DNA from 2 places in the Streptomyces sp. NPDC051578 genome. Region 2 is predicted to be linked to the other one. Evidence: riboswitches for the same ligand, from Rfam matches in the RefSeq annotation. Region 2 holds a riboswitch; the other holds the start of a gene.

What was found. Region 2 has a riboswitch for cyclic di-AMP ahead of ACIA6C_RS26180 (transglycosylase family protein). Riboswitches for the same ligand answer to the same signal wherever they lie in the genome.
Region 1: linked by a shared signal. The riboswitch ahead of ACIA6C_RS31025 (M23 family metallopeptidase) and the one ahead of ACIA6C_RS26180 (transglycosylase family protein) in region 2 are both predicted to bind cyclic di-AMP.

Annotation. Positions count from the first base shown of each region.
Region 1 is NZ_JBITDH010000013.1:18,569-26,040, reverse strand. It holds gene ACIA6C_RS31040 (GNAT family N-acetyltransferase) at 1-989, opposite strand, end outside; gene ACIA6C_RS31035 (HPr family phosphocarrier protein) at 1,174-1,455, shown strand; gene ACIA6C_RS31030 (GntR family transcriptional regulator) at 1,688-2,362, opposite strand; gene ACIA6C_RS31025 (M23 family metallopeptidase) at 2,622-3,419, opposite strand; cyclic di-AMP (ydaO/yuaA leader) riboswitch at 3,432-3,589, opposite strand; gene ACIA6C_RS31020 (M16 family metallopeptidase) at 3,789-5,156, opposite strand; gene ACIA6C_RS31015 (pitrilysin family protein) at 5,177-6,523, opposite strand; gene ACIA6C_RS31010 (DNA topoisomerase IV subunit A) at 6,844-7,472, shown strand, end outside.
Region 2 is NZ_JBITDH010000007.1:212,344-219,815, forward strand. It holds gene ACIA6C_RS26170 (cytochrome P450) at 1-1,039, shown strand, start outside; gene ACIA6C_RS26175 (transglycosylase family protein) at 1,154-2,206, shown strand; cyclic di-AMP (ydaO/yuaA leader) riboswitch at 2,483-2,654, shown strand; gene ACIA6C_RS26180 (transglycosylase family protein) at 2,658-3,374, shown strand; gene eno (phosphopyruvate hydratase) at 3,647-4,942, shown strand; gene ACIA6C_RS26190 (septum formation initiator family protein) at 5,065-5,553, shown strand; gene ACIA6C_RS26195 (DUF501 domain-containing protein) at 5,594-6,133, shown strand; gene ACIA6C_RS26200 (exopolyphosphatase) at 6,130-7,101, shown strand; gene ACIA6C_RS26205 (hypothetical protein) at 7,258-7,472, opposite strand, start outside.

The sequences.
Region 1 (7,472 bases), on a different contig from region 2:
AGCCGCATCCCGTAGGACCGGACCTGCCGCAGCAGGTCGCGCTGGCGCTCCTGTCCGGCCGGCCCGCTCTCCCCGTATCCGGCCGACAGCACCACCAGTCCCTGTACGCCGTGCTCCCCGCACGCCGTGACCGCGTCCGGCACCCGATGCGCCGGGACGGCGATCACCGCGAGGTCGACCGGGGCCGCGATGCCGGCGAGGGAGCGGTAGGCCCGTACGCCGTCCAGCAGGTCGGTGTCGGCGGCCTCGTTGACCGCGTAGAGGTGCCCGTGGAAACCGGCGTCCCGCAGGTTGCGCAGGACCGCGGCCCCGACGCCCGCGCCGGAGCGGCTGACTCCGATCACCGCCACCGAGCCGGGGGCCAGCAGCCGCTGGACGGAGCGGGCTTCGGCGCGCTGTTCACGGGCGCGCTGCACGGCGAGCGACTCGGCGGTGGGTTCGAGGTCGAGGGTGAGGTGGACGGAACCGTCTTCGAAGCTGCGCTTCTGCTGGTAGCCGGCGTCCGTGAACACCTTGATCATCTTGCTGTTGGCGGGCAGCACTTCGGCGGCGAACCGCCGGATGCCCCGCTCGCGGGCCACCGCGCCGATGTGTTCGAGGAGCGCGGAGGCCACTCCGCGGCCCTGGTGGGCGTCCTGGACCAGGAAGGCGACCTCGGCCTCGTCGGCGGGGGCGGACGCGGGCCGGCCGTCGGGGCCGATCCGGTCGTAGCGGACGGTGGCGATGAACTCTCCGCCGATGGTCGCGGCGAGGCCGACCCGGTCCACGTAGTCGTGGTGCGTGAAGCGGCGCACGTCGCGGTCGGAGAGCCGGGGGTACGGCGCGAAGAAGCGGTAGTACTTCGACTCGTCGGAGACCTGTTCGTAGAAGCTGACCAGCCGTCCCGCGTCATCGGTGGTGATGGGCCGGATCCGGGCGGTGCCGCCGTCGCGCAGGACGACGTCCGCTTCCCAGTGGGCCGGGTACGAGAGGTCCGACTCGGTGGTCATGAGCACACCCTAAGGGGCGCATCCCCCGGTCGGCGCGTGCGCGGCGCATGCGGCACATCGGGGCGAACCGGTGCAAGCTGGGGAAGGTCGAACGGCGGAGGATCCAGGCCGAAGGTCGGTCCGAGCATTCCGGGTGTCGTGAGAGACTGGTCTAGACAACCGTAAGAACCTGAAGGGCATCACCATGGCAGAGCGCCGCGTCAACGTCGGCTGGGCCGAGGGCCTGCACGCTCGTCCCGCCTCGATCTTCGTCCGTGCGACGACCGCTTCCGGCGTCCCGGTGACCATCGCGAAGGCGGGCGGCGACCCCGTCAACGCCGCTTCCATGCTGGCGGTCCTGGGCCTGGGCGCCCAGGGCGGCGAGGAGATCGTCCTCGCGTCCGAGGCCGAGGGTGCCGAGGCCGCTCTGGACCGCCTGGCGAAGCTCGTCGCCGAGGGCCTCGAGGAGCTCCCGGAGACGGTCTGATCCCGTCCCCGGCCCTTCGGGTCGACTGCACGCGGCGCAGCCGCGGCCCCGGACCACCGGGAGCCGCGGCTGCGCTGTTTTCCGGCCATGATTTCGACCGCGCACGCGGCCCTTATTCCGGACGACGAAATCATCCGGCCGGCCGCGCATTCACGTCACCGTGCAGCAGAATTCCGACTCCACACGAACGGGGCGCCGAAAAGGGACCGGATGCCTTTGTATACGGCTTCTGTTAATGACGGCCGCTCGCCATGTTTACGGCAGGTTGCGAAGTCCTCACCCGGGAATCCCGCAGCCGGTGGGATCCGGCCGCGCGTTCCACGTGCAGCCCGGTCAGCGTCCGGGCGCGCTCGGCGTCGCCCCGCGCCACCGCGTCCACGATGGCGCCGTGCTCGGCCCAGGAGTCGGCCGGCCGGGCCGGCGGCCGCACCACGTACATCCAGGCGATCTTGTGCCGGGTCTGGGTCAGCACGGAGATCAGCCCGGGGCTGGCCGAGGCCTGCGCCAGCGTCTCGTGGAACCAGCCGCCCAGGGCGCGCAGGTCCTCTCCCCGCCCGTTCCCGGCCCGCTCCCGGCCCAGCCGGACCAGACCGCGCAGCACCTTGAGGTGGCCCTCGGTGCGCCGGCGGGCGGCCCTCGCGGCGGCGAGCGGCTCCAGGAGCGCCCGTAGCTCCAGCAGGTCCGCCGCCTCCTGCGCGGTGGGCTCGGCGACGCAGGCCCCCGCGTGCCGGCGGGTGGTGACGAAGCCCTCGGCCTCCAGGGTGCGCAGCGCCTCGCGGACGGGGACGCGCGAGACTCCGTATCGGCGGGCGAGGACCTCCTCGGTCAGCCTGCCGCCCGGTTCGAAGACGCCCGAGACGATGTCGTCACGAATTGCGGCGCATACCGCGTGCGCAGGAATACGCAAGACCGGACTCCGCTCTCATTCCGACTGCCGGTTACCGGCGTTGCCACCATGACCGTACTGCGACTCTATTGCAACACACGACGATTTCCGAGAACGGCCGGAAATACGAAACATTTGCCGAGTGCGGACGGGCCGGCGGGCGGGCGGGCGGAGAAGCGTGGCGGGAGGCGGGCGACCGGAGGCGGCGTCGGGCGATGGGGATACGCGCGAGGCCCCGGCTCGGTGAGCCGGGGCCTCGGACGCAGCGGAGCGGGTGCGGTCAGACGCTGACGCCGTGCGAGCGCAGGTACGCCACCGGATCGATGTCCGTGCCGTACGTTGCGCCGGTACGGGCCTCGAAGTGCAGGTGCGGGCCGCTGGAGTTGCCCGTGGAGCCGGACAGGCCGATCTGCTGGCCCGGGGTGACCTGCTCGCCGACGGAGACGCTCAGCGAGGACATGTGCCCGTACTGGGTGTAGGTGCCGTCGTTGTGCCTGATGACCACGTTGTTGCCGTACGCGCCACCCCAGCCGGCCTCTACGACGGTGCCCGCGCCCACGGCGTGGACGGTGGTGCCGGAGGCGGCGTGGAAGTCGATGCCCGTGTGGCTGCCGGAGGACCACATGCCGCCGCCCGCCTTGTACTGCGTGCTGACGTACGAGCCGTCGACCGGGGCCACGAAGGTGTTGAGGCGCTTGCGTTCCTCCTCGCGGGCCGCCCGCTCGGCGGCGTCACGCTCGGCCTTGGCCTTGGCCTCCGCGAGGCGCTTGGCCTCGGCGGCGCGGGTCTTGGCCTCGGCTTCGGCCTGCGCCTTGGCCGCGGCGGCCTCGGCGGCGCGGTTCTGGGACTCGGCCTGGGTCTGGATCTCGTTCTGGAGGTCCTCGGCGACGACCACGGCGCCGAGACCGGTGTCCTCGATCGAGGGGGCCGCCGCCTTGTCCGCGGCGAACGCGGGGCCGGCGAGGGTGCCGACGACGCCGGTGGTGGCGAGGGCGGCTATGCCGGCGTAACCGGCGGTCTTGCGGCTCAGACGACTGGAACCACGGTGCTTACCGGCGGCACGACTGCCAAACGCCATGAAGGGTTTGATCCTTTCCTTCCCTCTCGCCTACCGGGTTAGCTGACGGGTTCGGAGCAGGAAGGTCTCCTACGGGCCCCTCTTGCGAGGTGTCCGATTCACCCCAGGGACGCATGTGGGTCCCCGGCTCCCCAGGCTCGCGCCTGACGGGGACTCGGCGATCGCTGTCCGGTGCCGCGGGTGCGGCGGGCACAACTGACGGACAGCACGGCCGACGCTAGGCGGATCATCAGTCAATCTCCAAACAGACACGCGCTTTTGTTACCTACGCCACACCACATACGATCAACCACACCACCAAACAGACAAAAAGGGACTCCGGCGGACAAGCCGCCGGAGTCCCGTTCACCAATCAGGTGCCCGCTCCCGTCAGTTGGTGACGACGGTGACCTCGCCGATCCCGAGGGCCCGGACCGGCTCCTCGATCTGCGCCGCGTCCCCGACCAGGACCGTGACCAGCCGGTCCACCGGGAACGCGGCGACGGCCGCCGAAGTGGCCTCCACCGTGCCCGTCGCGGCGAGCTGCGCGTACAACCGCGCCTGGTAGTCGTCCGGCAGCTCCTGCTCGACCTGGTCGGCCAGGGTGCCCGCGATCGAGGCCGCCGTCTCGAACTTCAGCGGGGCCACGCCCACCAGGTTCTGTACCGCGACGTCCCGTTCGGCGTCGGTCAGGCCGCCCTCCGCGAGGGTGCGCAGCACCGTCCAGAGGTCGTCCAGCGCCGGGCCGGTGTTGGGCGTGTCCACCGAGCCGCTGATGGCGAGCATCGAGGCGCCCTTGCCGTCGGCGGTCGAACGCAGCACCTGGGCGAAGGCGCGCACGCCGTAGGTGTACCCCTTCTCCTCGCGCAGCACCTTGTCCAGGCGGGAGGTGAGGGTTCCGCCCAGGCAGTACGTGCCGAGCACCTGGGCCGCCCAGACACGGTCGTGCCGGTCGGGGCCGATGCGGCCGATGAGCAGCTGCGTCTGGACCGCGCCGGGCCGGTCCACGATGACCACGCGGCCGGTGTCGTCGGCGGTCACCGGGGGCACGGGCAGCGGCTCGGCGCTGCCGCCGGTCCAGCCGCCCAGGGTGTCCGCGAGGACCGCGTCGAGGTCGATGCCGGTCAGGTCTCCGACGACCACCGCGGTGGCGGTGGAGGGGCGCACGTGGGCCTCGTAGAAGGCGCGTACGGCTGCGGAGTCGATCCGGGCCACCGTCTCCTCGGTGCCCTGGCGGGGCCGGGACATCCGCAGGGTGCCCGGGAAGAGCTCCTTGGAGAGCTCCTTCGCGGCGCGGCGCTGCGGGTTGGCCAGCTCGTGCGGGATCTCGTCGAGCCGGTTGCGCACCAGCCGGTCGACCTCGCCGTCGGCGAAGGCGGGGGCGCGCAGCGCCTCGGCGACCAGGCCGAGGGCCTTGGCGAGGCGGGAGGCCGGGACCTCCAGGGAGACCCGGACGCCCGGGTGGTCGGCGTGCGCGTCGAGCGTGGCGCCGCAGCGCTCCAGCTCGGCGGCGAACTCCTCGGCGGAGTGCTTGTCGGTGCCCTCCGACAGGGCGCGGGCCATGATGGTGGCCACGCCGTCCAGGCCCTCGGGCTCCGCGTCCAGCGGGGCGGCGAGGTTGATCTCGACGGCGATCACCTGCTGGCCGGGGCGGTGGCACCGCAGCACGGTCAGGCCGTTGGGCAGCGAGCCGCGCTCGGGGGCCGGGAAGGCCCAGGGCTTGGCCTCGCCGGCCTGCGGCTGCGGGTGGAGGGTCATCGTGACGGCTGCGGTGTCGCTCACTGCTCCGCCCCTTCGTTCTCGGTCTCGTCGGTCTCGTCGGACTCCGCAGAGAGCGGCTCGTACACGAGCACCGCGCGGTTGTCGGGGCGCAGCCGGGCCGCGGCCACGGCCTGCACTTCCTCGGCGGTGACGTCGAGGACGCGCTGGACGGCGGTCAGGGCGAGCTGCGGGTCGCCGAACAGCACCGCGTAGCGGCACAGTTCGTCGGCGCGCCCGGCCACCGTGCTCAGCCGGTCCAGCCACTCGCGCTCCAGCTGCGCCTGCGCGCGCTCCATCTCCTCGGCCGTCGGACCCTCGGCGGCGAACCGCGCGAGTTCCTCGTCGACCGCCGCCTCGATGGCGGGCACCTCGACCCCGCTGGAGGTCTTCACGTCCAGCCAGCCCAGGGAGGGCGCCCCTGCGAGCCGCAGCAGGCCGAAGCCGGCCGCGACGGCGCTCTGGTCGCGCCGGACCAGGCGGTTGTGGAGGCGGGAGGACTCTCCGCCGCCCAGGATGGTCAGCGCCACGTCGGCGGCGTCGCACTCGCGGGTGCCGTCGTGCGGAAGCCGGTAGGCGGCCATCAGCGCGCGGGCCGGGACCTCCTCGACGATCTCCTCGCGGAGCTGGCCGCCCATGACCTCGGGCAGCGAGCCGTCGCGCGGAGGCTGCTTGCCGTCGTGCGCGGGGATGGTCCCGAAGTACTTCTCGATCCAGGCGAGCGTCTGCTGCGGGTCGATGTCGCCGACCACCGACAGGACGGCGTTGTTGGGCGCGTAGTACGTACGGAAGAACGTACGGGCGTCCTCCAGGGACGCGGCGTCCAGGTCGGCCATGGAGCCGATCGGCGTGTGGTGGTACGGGTGGCCCTCCGGGTAGGCGAGGGCGGTCAGCTTCTCGAACGCCGTGCCGTACGGGACGTTGTCGTACCGCTGGCGGCGCTCGTTCTTGACGACGTCGCGCTGGTTCTCCATGGACTCGTCGTCCAGGGCGGCCAGCAGCGAGCCCATGCGGTCCGCCTCCAGCCACAGCGCGAGCTCCAGCTGGTGGGCGGGCATCGTCTCGAAGTAGTTGGTGCGCTCGAAGCTGGTGGTGCCGTTGAGCGAACCGCCGGCGCCCTGGACGAGCTCGAAGTGCCCGTTGCCCGGTACGCTCGCCGAGCCCTGGAACATCAGGTGCTCGAAGAGGTGAGCCAGACCGGTCCGCCCCTTGACTTCGTGGCGGGAGCCGACGTCGTACCAGAGGCAGACGGCGGCGACCGGAGTCAGGTGATCCTCGGAAAGCACCACGCGCAGGCCGTTGGCCAGCCGGTGCTCGGTCGCTGTCAGGCCGCCGGAGCCGGCCTGAGCTGTGGCCGTGTGACCCATGGGCATGTGGTCCCTTCGATCGCGATGCAGAGATTTCTGTCAGACCTGCCACTGTATGCAAGCGCGTCGGCAACCGGAGAAGTTCCCGGCTTCCCTCCCCGGGCTCCTGCCCGGGGGGACCCCAGGGTCGGAGTCGGCGTTGTCGGTGCCACGGGCCACAATGGTCCGCGTCGACGTCGACACCGGGCGAAACCGGCCGGATCCCCGGCCGGACCGTAGGCCGGACCGGCAGACTTCGGTACGAACCCGTCAGACCAGACCGCCAGACCAGACCGTCAGACCCCGAGTACACCCTTTCTTGGTTAAGGAGCCGCGCAGCGATGGCCCGCCGCAGCACGAAGACCCCGCCGCCGGAGGATTTCGAGGAGAAGATCCTCGACATCGACGTCGTCGACGAAATGCAGGGCTCCTTCCTCGAGTACGCGTACTCGGTGATCTACTCCCGTGCCCTGCCGGACGCCCGCGACGGCATGAAGCCCGTGCACCGGCGCATCGTCTACCAGATGAACGAGATGGGCCTGCGCCCCGACCGCGGGTACGTCAAGTGCGCCCGCGTCGTGGGCGAGGTCATGGGCAAGCTGCACCCGCACGGCGACGCGTCGATCTACGACGCCCTCGTACGCATGGCGCAGCCGTTCTCGATGCGGCTGCCGCTCGTCGACGGCCACGGCAACTTCGGTTCGCTCGGCAACGACGACCCGCCGGCCGCGATGCGTTACACCGAGTGCAAGATGGCCGACGCCACGTCACTGATGACGGAGTCGATCGACGAGGACACCGTCGACTTCGCCGCCAACTACGACGGCCAGGAGCGCGAGCCGGTCGCCCTGCCCGCCGCGTACCCGAACCTGCTGGTCAACGGCGCGTCCGGGATCGCGGTCGGCATGGCCACCAACATGCCGCCGCACAACCTCGGCGAGGTCATCGCGGCCGCCCGGCACTTGATCCG
Region 2 (7,472 bases):
GGAGCCGGCGCACGCCAAGGGCAAGACCGGGATCCCGGGCGAGCGCAAGGCGGAGCTGATGACGCACCTGCTGAACATCGACCCGCCGGACCACACCCGGCTGCGGCGGCTGGTGTCGAAGGCGTTCACCCCGCGCAGGGTCGCCGAGTTCACCCCGCGCGTGCAGGAACTGACCGACCACCTCATCGGCCAGTTCGAGGGCAGGGGCGAGGCGGACCTCATCCACGAGTTCGCGTTCCCGCTCCCCATCTACGCCATCTGCGAGATGCTCGGCGTCCCGCGCGAGGACCAGGACGACTTCCGGGACTGGGCCGGGATGATGATCCGGCACGGCGGCGGACCGCGCGGTGGTGTGGCCCGCTCGGTCAAGCAGATGCGGACGTACCTCGGCGAACTCATCCACCGCAAAAGGGATGATCTGGGCGATGACCTCATCTCGGACCTCATCCGCGCCAGCGACCACGGCGACCACCTGACGGAGGCCGAGGCCACGGCGATGGCTTTCATCCTGTTGTTCGCCGGTTTCGAGACGACCGTCAATCTGATCGGCAACGGGCTGCACGCCCTTTTCATGAACCCCGGTCAGCGCGAGCGCCTGCAGACCTCGCTCGCCGCCGGGGAGAGCGCGCTGCTGGCCACGGGCATCGAGGAACTCCTGCGCTACGACGGCCCGGTGGAGCTGGCGACCTGGCGCTTCGCCACCGAGCCGTTCCTCCTCGGCGGGCAGCACATCGCGGCCGGCGACCCGGTCCTGGTGGTCCTCGCGGCCGCCGACCGCGACCCCGGGCGGTTCGCGGATCCGGACACCCTGGACCTGTCCCGCAGTGACAATCAGCACCTCGGGTACGGCCACGGGATCCACTACTGCCTCGGCGCGCCGCTCGCCCGGCTCGAAGGGCAGACCGCCCTCGCGAGTTTGCTGATGCGTCTGCCAGATCTGGAACTGGCTGTTCCGCCTGCGGACCTGCGCTGGCGCGGCGGACTGATCATGCGTGGCCTGCGCACCCTTCCGGTCCGCTTCACACCCCGAAACACGTGAGGGCCGGCGTGGGCGCCGCCTGACCCGGAGTCAGTTCCCGGCCGAACTTGTGACATGCGTTCGAAGGCGGCTAGGTTCTGCCGTTACCCAGCCGTTATGCGAAAGGTGTACTACATGCGTTCCGGGAACGGCCGCCACAGACGCCCCCGCCAGGTACCCGCCCTGGTCGTAACCGCCGGAGTCACGGGCTCCGCGCTGGCACTGCCGCTGCTCGCGGCCACCAGCGCCTCGGCAGCGGACACGTCCACCTGGGACAGCGTCGCCGATTGCGAGAGCGGCGGTACCTGGAGCGCCAACTCCGGCAGCGGGGCCTACGGCGGGCTCCAGTTCACGCAGGAGCAGTGGAACAACGCCGGCGGGCTCGAATTCGCCAAGCGCCCCGACCTCGCCAGCCGGTCCCAGCAGATAGCCGTCGGCGAGCGGGTGCTCGCCTCGCAGGGCCCCCAGGCGTGGCCGCTGTGCGCGGCGTCGTCCGGTCTCGTCAAGGACGGCCCCGCCGCCGACGTCGACCCCGGCGCCCTCGGCTCCCCGCGGCAGGTCGCCCCCAGCCCCTCGCGCCCCGACGCGGTGCCGGGCACCGGCTCGGCCGACCCCGCCACCGACTTCGGCGCGCCCACCCCGGCCGCCCCGGCGCCCGCCGCCCCGGGTCCGGCCGCCACGGCGCCGTTCACGCTGCCCATCGCGCCGCTCGCGCCCAACAGCGGGCTGCCCGTCATGCCCGACCCGGACCCCGCGACGCCGACGCCGACGCTGCCGGGCGACCCGAACGCCACCGCCCCCGCGACCCCGACCCTCCCGGGCGCCCCCGCCACCCCGGGCACCTCCGCGACCCCCACCACGCCGTCCCCCTCCGGGGCGCCCTCCACGCCCGCCGCCCCGGCGACCGGGACCCCCTCCGCCGCGCCGAACGCACCCGCGGCCGACTCCGTGACGGAGGGCGGCGGCAAGCACCGCGGCCCGGCCGCGGTCGAGACGCCCGCGGCGGCGCCTGACGCCGCGTCGGACCCCACGTACACGGTGAAGGCGGGCGACAGCCTGACCGCCATCGCGGACGCCCAGGGGCTCAAGGGGGGCTGGAACGCGCTCTACAAGGCCAACGAGCAGGTCATCGGCAGCGACGCCGACCTCATCAAGCCCGGTCAGAATCTGGATCTAACCAAGAAATAACGGGCACTTCGGACGGCCGTAAAGAGCTGAATGCCCGTTATCCGCAAGTGAGACATGCGTCTCTTCCGGTCAACTGGCGTGTCTCGTACCGAAGCTCCCGCAAACCCCGCCCTCACCTGCGAAAACGCCCTTAAGCGGAACGCAAGCAGGTCGATTTCTCCCCGATGTCCCTCGTTGAACATCGGGGAGAGACCTGTCTACCTTCTGAATCGCTCGCCACCGCGAGCCTCTTCGACCGCATCGCCGAATCCTGCCGGCGGACGGAGAGAACAGTCGTCGCGTAAAGCGCCGAAGGCAGGAGCGGGGGAACCAAGGTAGGCGCCGGGAACGGCCGTTGAGAGACGGCCGGGGAACCGGCTAGGGGTTAAGCCGCGCGCTGGTCGCGCGGCCGGGCAACTCACTCGCCCGAACCCGACAGCTCACCTCGCAGGCGTCGGTGAGGAGAAACTCCATGCTGCTTTCCGGCAAGGGCAAGCACCGCCGCGCCACGGCCATTGAGCGGACCACCCGCATCGTCACGCTCGCCGGTGTCGCCGGTGTCGCCGTCGCCGCGCCGCTCATGGCGGCCGGCTCCGCCAGCGCCGCGACCGCCTCCGAGTGGGACCGCGTCGCAGCCTGCGAGTCAGGCGGCAACTGGGCCATCAACACCGGCAACGGTTACTACGGCGGCCTGCAGTTCTCGTCCTCCACCTGGGCCGCCTACGGCGGCAAGGCGTACGCCGCCCAGGCCAACCAGGCCTCGAAGTCCCAGCAGATAGCCGTCGCCGAGAAGGTCCTCAAGAGCCAGGGCAAGGGCGCGTGGCCGTCCTGTGGCGTGGGCCTGTCGAACTCCTCGTACAGCGGCGGCGGCGCGGCCGAGGCGCCCAAGCCGAAGCCGAAGACCGAGACCAAGGCCGCGCCGGCGCCGAAGAAGGAGACCAAGCGGCCCGAGGCCCCGGTCACCCGCTCCGAGCGCTCCGAGGCCGCCCCGGCCCCGAAGGCCGCGCCGAAGACCGAGGCCCCGAAGGCGGGCAACGGCTCGTACGAGGTCAAGGAGGGCGACACCCTGGGCACCATCGCCCAGGTGAACGGCGTCAAGGGCGGCTGGGAGAAGCTGTTCGAGCTCAACAAGGACACCGTCTCCGACGCCGACCTGATCTTCCCGGGCCAGAAGCTGAAGCTCGGCTGAACCATCGGGTAACACCGATTCCGACCACCGCCCGGCGCGTCCCCCCACGCGCCGGGCGGTGGTGCGTGCGCGTGCGGGCCCGGCCCGCAACCGGACCCGGAGCGGGCCGATCGGCGCACCCTTTGTCCTGGAAAACGGGTGTCCGGCCGGTTTTTCGTCCCAGGACCCGGGCGGTCGGCCGGTCCAGTGCCCGGAGCCGGTTAGGCTCTAGTCGGCAGGGCCGTCCCACGGCCACCCGCCACCGCACACCCAGCGTCACATCCCAGAAGGAGATGCTCGTGCCGTCCATCGACGTCGTCGTAGCCCGGGAAATCCTGGACTCCCGAGGCAACCCCACGGTCGAGGTCGAGGTGGGCCTCGACGATGGCAGCACCGGCCGTGCTGCAGTCCCGTCCGGCGCCTCCACCGGTGCATTCGAGGCCATCGAGCTCCGTGACGGTGACCCCAACCGTTACATGGGCAAGGGTGTCGAGAAGGCCGTCCTCGCCGTCATCGAGCAGATCGGCCCGGAGCTCGTCGGCTACGACGCCACCGAGCAGCGGCTGATCGACCAGGCCATGTTCGACCTGGACGCCACCGACAACAAGGCCTCCCTCGGCGCCAACGCCATCCTCGGCGTCTCCCTCGCCGTCGCGCACGCCGCGTCCGAGGCCTCGGACCTGCCGCTCTTCCGCTACCTCGGCGGCCCGAACGCGCACCTGCTGCCCGTCCCGATGATGAACATCCTCAACGGTGGGTCGCACGCCGACTCCAACGTCGACATCCAGGAGTTCATGATCGCCCCGATCGGCGCGGAGTCCTTCTCCGAGGCGCTGCGCTGGGGCGCGGAGGTCTACCACACCCTCAAGAAGGTCCTGCACACCAAGGGCCTGTCCACCGGCCTGGGCGACGAGGGCGGCTTCGCCCCGAACCTGGAGTCCAACCGCGCCGCGCTCGACCTCATCGTCGAGGCCATCAAGCAGGCCGGCTACACCCCGGGCAAGGACATCGCGCTCGCGCTCGACGTCGCCGCGTCCGAGTTCTACAAGGACGGCAAGTACGAGTTCGAGGGCCAGTCCCGCTCGGCCGCCGAGATGACCGAGTACTACGCCGAGCTCGTCGAGGCGTACCCGCTCGTCTCCATCGAGGACCCGCTGTTCGAGGACGACTGGGCCGGCTGGAAGACCGTCACCGACCGCCTGGGCTCCAAGGTCCAGATCGTCGGCGACGACCTCTTCGTCACCAACCCGGAGCGCCTGGCCCGCGGCATCGAGGAGGGCTCCGCGAACGCCCTGCTCGTCAAGGTCAACCAGATCGGTTCGCTGACCGAGACGCTGGACGCCGTCGAGATGGCGCAGCGCAACGGCTTCAAGTGCATGATGTCGCACCGCTCCGGCGAAACCGAGGACGTCACCATCGCCGACCTCGCGGTCGCGGTGAACTGCGGCCAGATCAAGACCGGCGCCCCGGCCCGCTCGGACCGTGTCGCCAAGTACAACCAGCTGCTGCGCATCGAGGAGATCCTCGACGACGCCGCCGTCTACGCGGGCCGCTCGGCGTTCCCGCGGTTCCGTCCCGCGGACCAGTAGGCACAGCAGGCAGGTGTGATGGCGAGGGGTAATTACCCTCTTGCCTCCGTACGTCCCCGCACTCGGTCCCGTACCGTGTGCGGGGACGTATTGCGTACTGCGGGTGAAGGGGAGGCGGGGCCATGGCCGGGAACCGGGATCGGTTCTCCACCTTCTCGACCGCGACGAGGCTCAAGCAACTCGGTGAGCGGACCGCCGCCCACGTCTACCGCTCGCAGTCGCGCCGCCAGGTCCGCCGCAGCCGGCTCACCGGCCGGGCGGCGCTGCTGGTGCTCGTCCTCTGTACGCTGGTCGTCGCCCTCGCCTATCCGATGCGCCAGTACGTGTCCCAGCGCTCGGAGATCGCGGACCAGCAGCGGGCCGCCGACGGCGCGCGCAAACGCCTCGAACAGTTGCGCGACGAGAAGGCCCGCTGGCAGGACCCGGCCTACGCCGAGCAGCAGGCGCGCAAGCACCTGCACTTCCTGCGCCCGGGCGAGATCGGCTACATCATGAACGACCCCGGGGCCGAGGCCGCCGAGCACCGCCGCACCGGGCAGGCCGGTTCCGACCGGCCCTGGTACTCGAACGTCTGGGACGGCGTCGACAAGGCCGACCGGCCCGGCGACTGACCCAGACCACCCACACGAAACGAAGAGACGCACTCCAGGCATGCAGACGCCCCCGCCCCAGACCGACCGAACCGAGCCGACCGCCGCGGACATCGAGGCGTTCGAGCAGCAGCTCGGCCGCCCGCCGCGCGGCCTGCGCGCCATCGCCCACCGCTGCCCCTGCGGGCAGCCGGACGTCGTGGAGACCGCGCCCCGGCTCCCCGACGGCACCCCCTTCCCGACGCTGTACTACCTGACCTGCCCGCGCGCCGCCGGAGCCATCGGCACGCTGGAGGCCAACGGCGTGATGAGGGAGATGCAGGCGCGGCTCGCCGAGGACCCGGAGCTGGCCGCCGCCTACCGGGCCGCGCACGAGGACTACATCACCCGCCGCGACGCCATCGAGGTGCTCCAGGGCTTCCCGAGCGCCGGTGGCATGCCGGACCGGGTGAAGTGCCTGCACGTCCTGGTCGGCCACTCGCTGGCGGCCGGGCCCGGGGTGAACCCGTTCGGCGACGAGGCGCTGGCGATGCTGCCCGAGTGGTGGTCCAAGGGGCCCTGCGTCACGCCGTGCACCGGGGAGAAGGAGTCGTCGCAGTGATCCGGGTCGCGGGCATCGACTGCGGTACGAACTCCATCCGCCTGCTGGTCGCCGACTGCGACCCGGCGACGGGTGACCTCGTGGAGCTCGACCGCCGGATGACCATCGTCCGGCTCGGCCAGGGCGTGGACGAGACGGGCCGGCTGGCCCCGGAGGCGCTGGAGCGCACGTTCGCGGCCTGCCGCGCGTACGCGGCGGTGATCGAGGAGCTGGGCGCCGAGCGGGTGCGTTTCGTGGCCACGTCGGCCTCGCGGGACGCCGAGAACCGCGCGGAGTTCGTCCAGGGCGTGCTGGACATCCTGGGTGTGGAGCCCGAGGTGATCACCGGCGACCAGGAGGCGGAGTTCTCCTTCAACGGCGCCACCAAGGAACTCACGGGCCGCACCGACCTGGAGCGGCCGTTCCTGGTCGTGGACATCGGCGGCGGCTCCACCGAGTTCGTGGTCGGCTCGGAGCACGTCGAGGCGGCCCGTTCCGTGGACGTGGGCTGCGTCCGGATGACCGAACGGCACCTGGTGGTGGACGGCGTCGTCGCCGACCCGCCGACCGGGGCGCAGGTCGCCGCCATACGGGCCGACGTCGAAGCCGCCCTCGACCTCGCCTCGCAGACCGTGCCGCTGGGCCGGGCCCGCACCCTGGTGGGACTCGCCGGCTCGGTGACCACCGTCGCCGCGATCGCGCTGGGCCTGCCCGAGTACGACTCGTCGGCGATCCACCACTCCCGGATCCCCTACGAGAAGGTCCGCGAGGTCGCCGAGCGGATGCTGACCTCCACGCACGCCGAACGCGAGGCCATCGCGGTGATCCACCCGGGCCGGGTCGACGTCATCGGCGCGGGCGCCCTGGTCCTCCTCGCGATCATGGAGCGGGTCGGCGCCTCGGAGGTGGTCGTCTCGGAGCACGACATCCTCGACGGCATCGCGTTCGCCGCCGCGGAAGCGGCGGGGACGGCGAACCGCCGGTCCTGACCCCCCGACGCGCGGAGCCGCGGCGCCCCGGTGAGCCGACCGGGGCGCCGTCGTCGTGCCGGACTCAGATGCCGCGGAAGAGACCAGCCAGCGTTGTGACCTGCAGGGCTGGCCGATCACGGGGTGCTGACATGCAGTAATGGTCTTTCGGGTGTTTCACGCTCGTGCCTGTTCATGCAGCCGGAAGTCCTGGAAAGCCCCAGGGGGACTCCCACGGTCCGCGGGTCGTCGATCGGTGCGGGCCGTGCTGCTGGCGTTGATCCGCGTCACCGACTCGCTCATGGTTGCTGGAACGGCCCTTCTCGATCGCGTGGCAGGCTCGCCTTCCTCGATGAAGATGCCGGCGACCGTGCGCCCCCGCGCGGCGACGA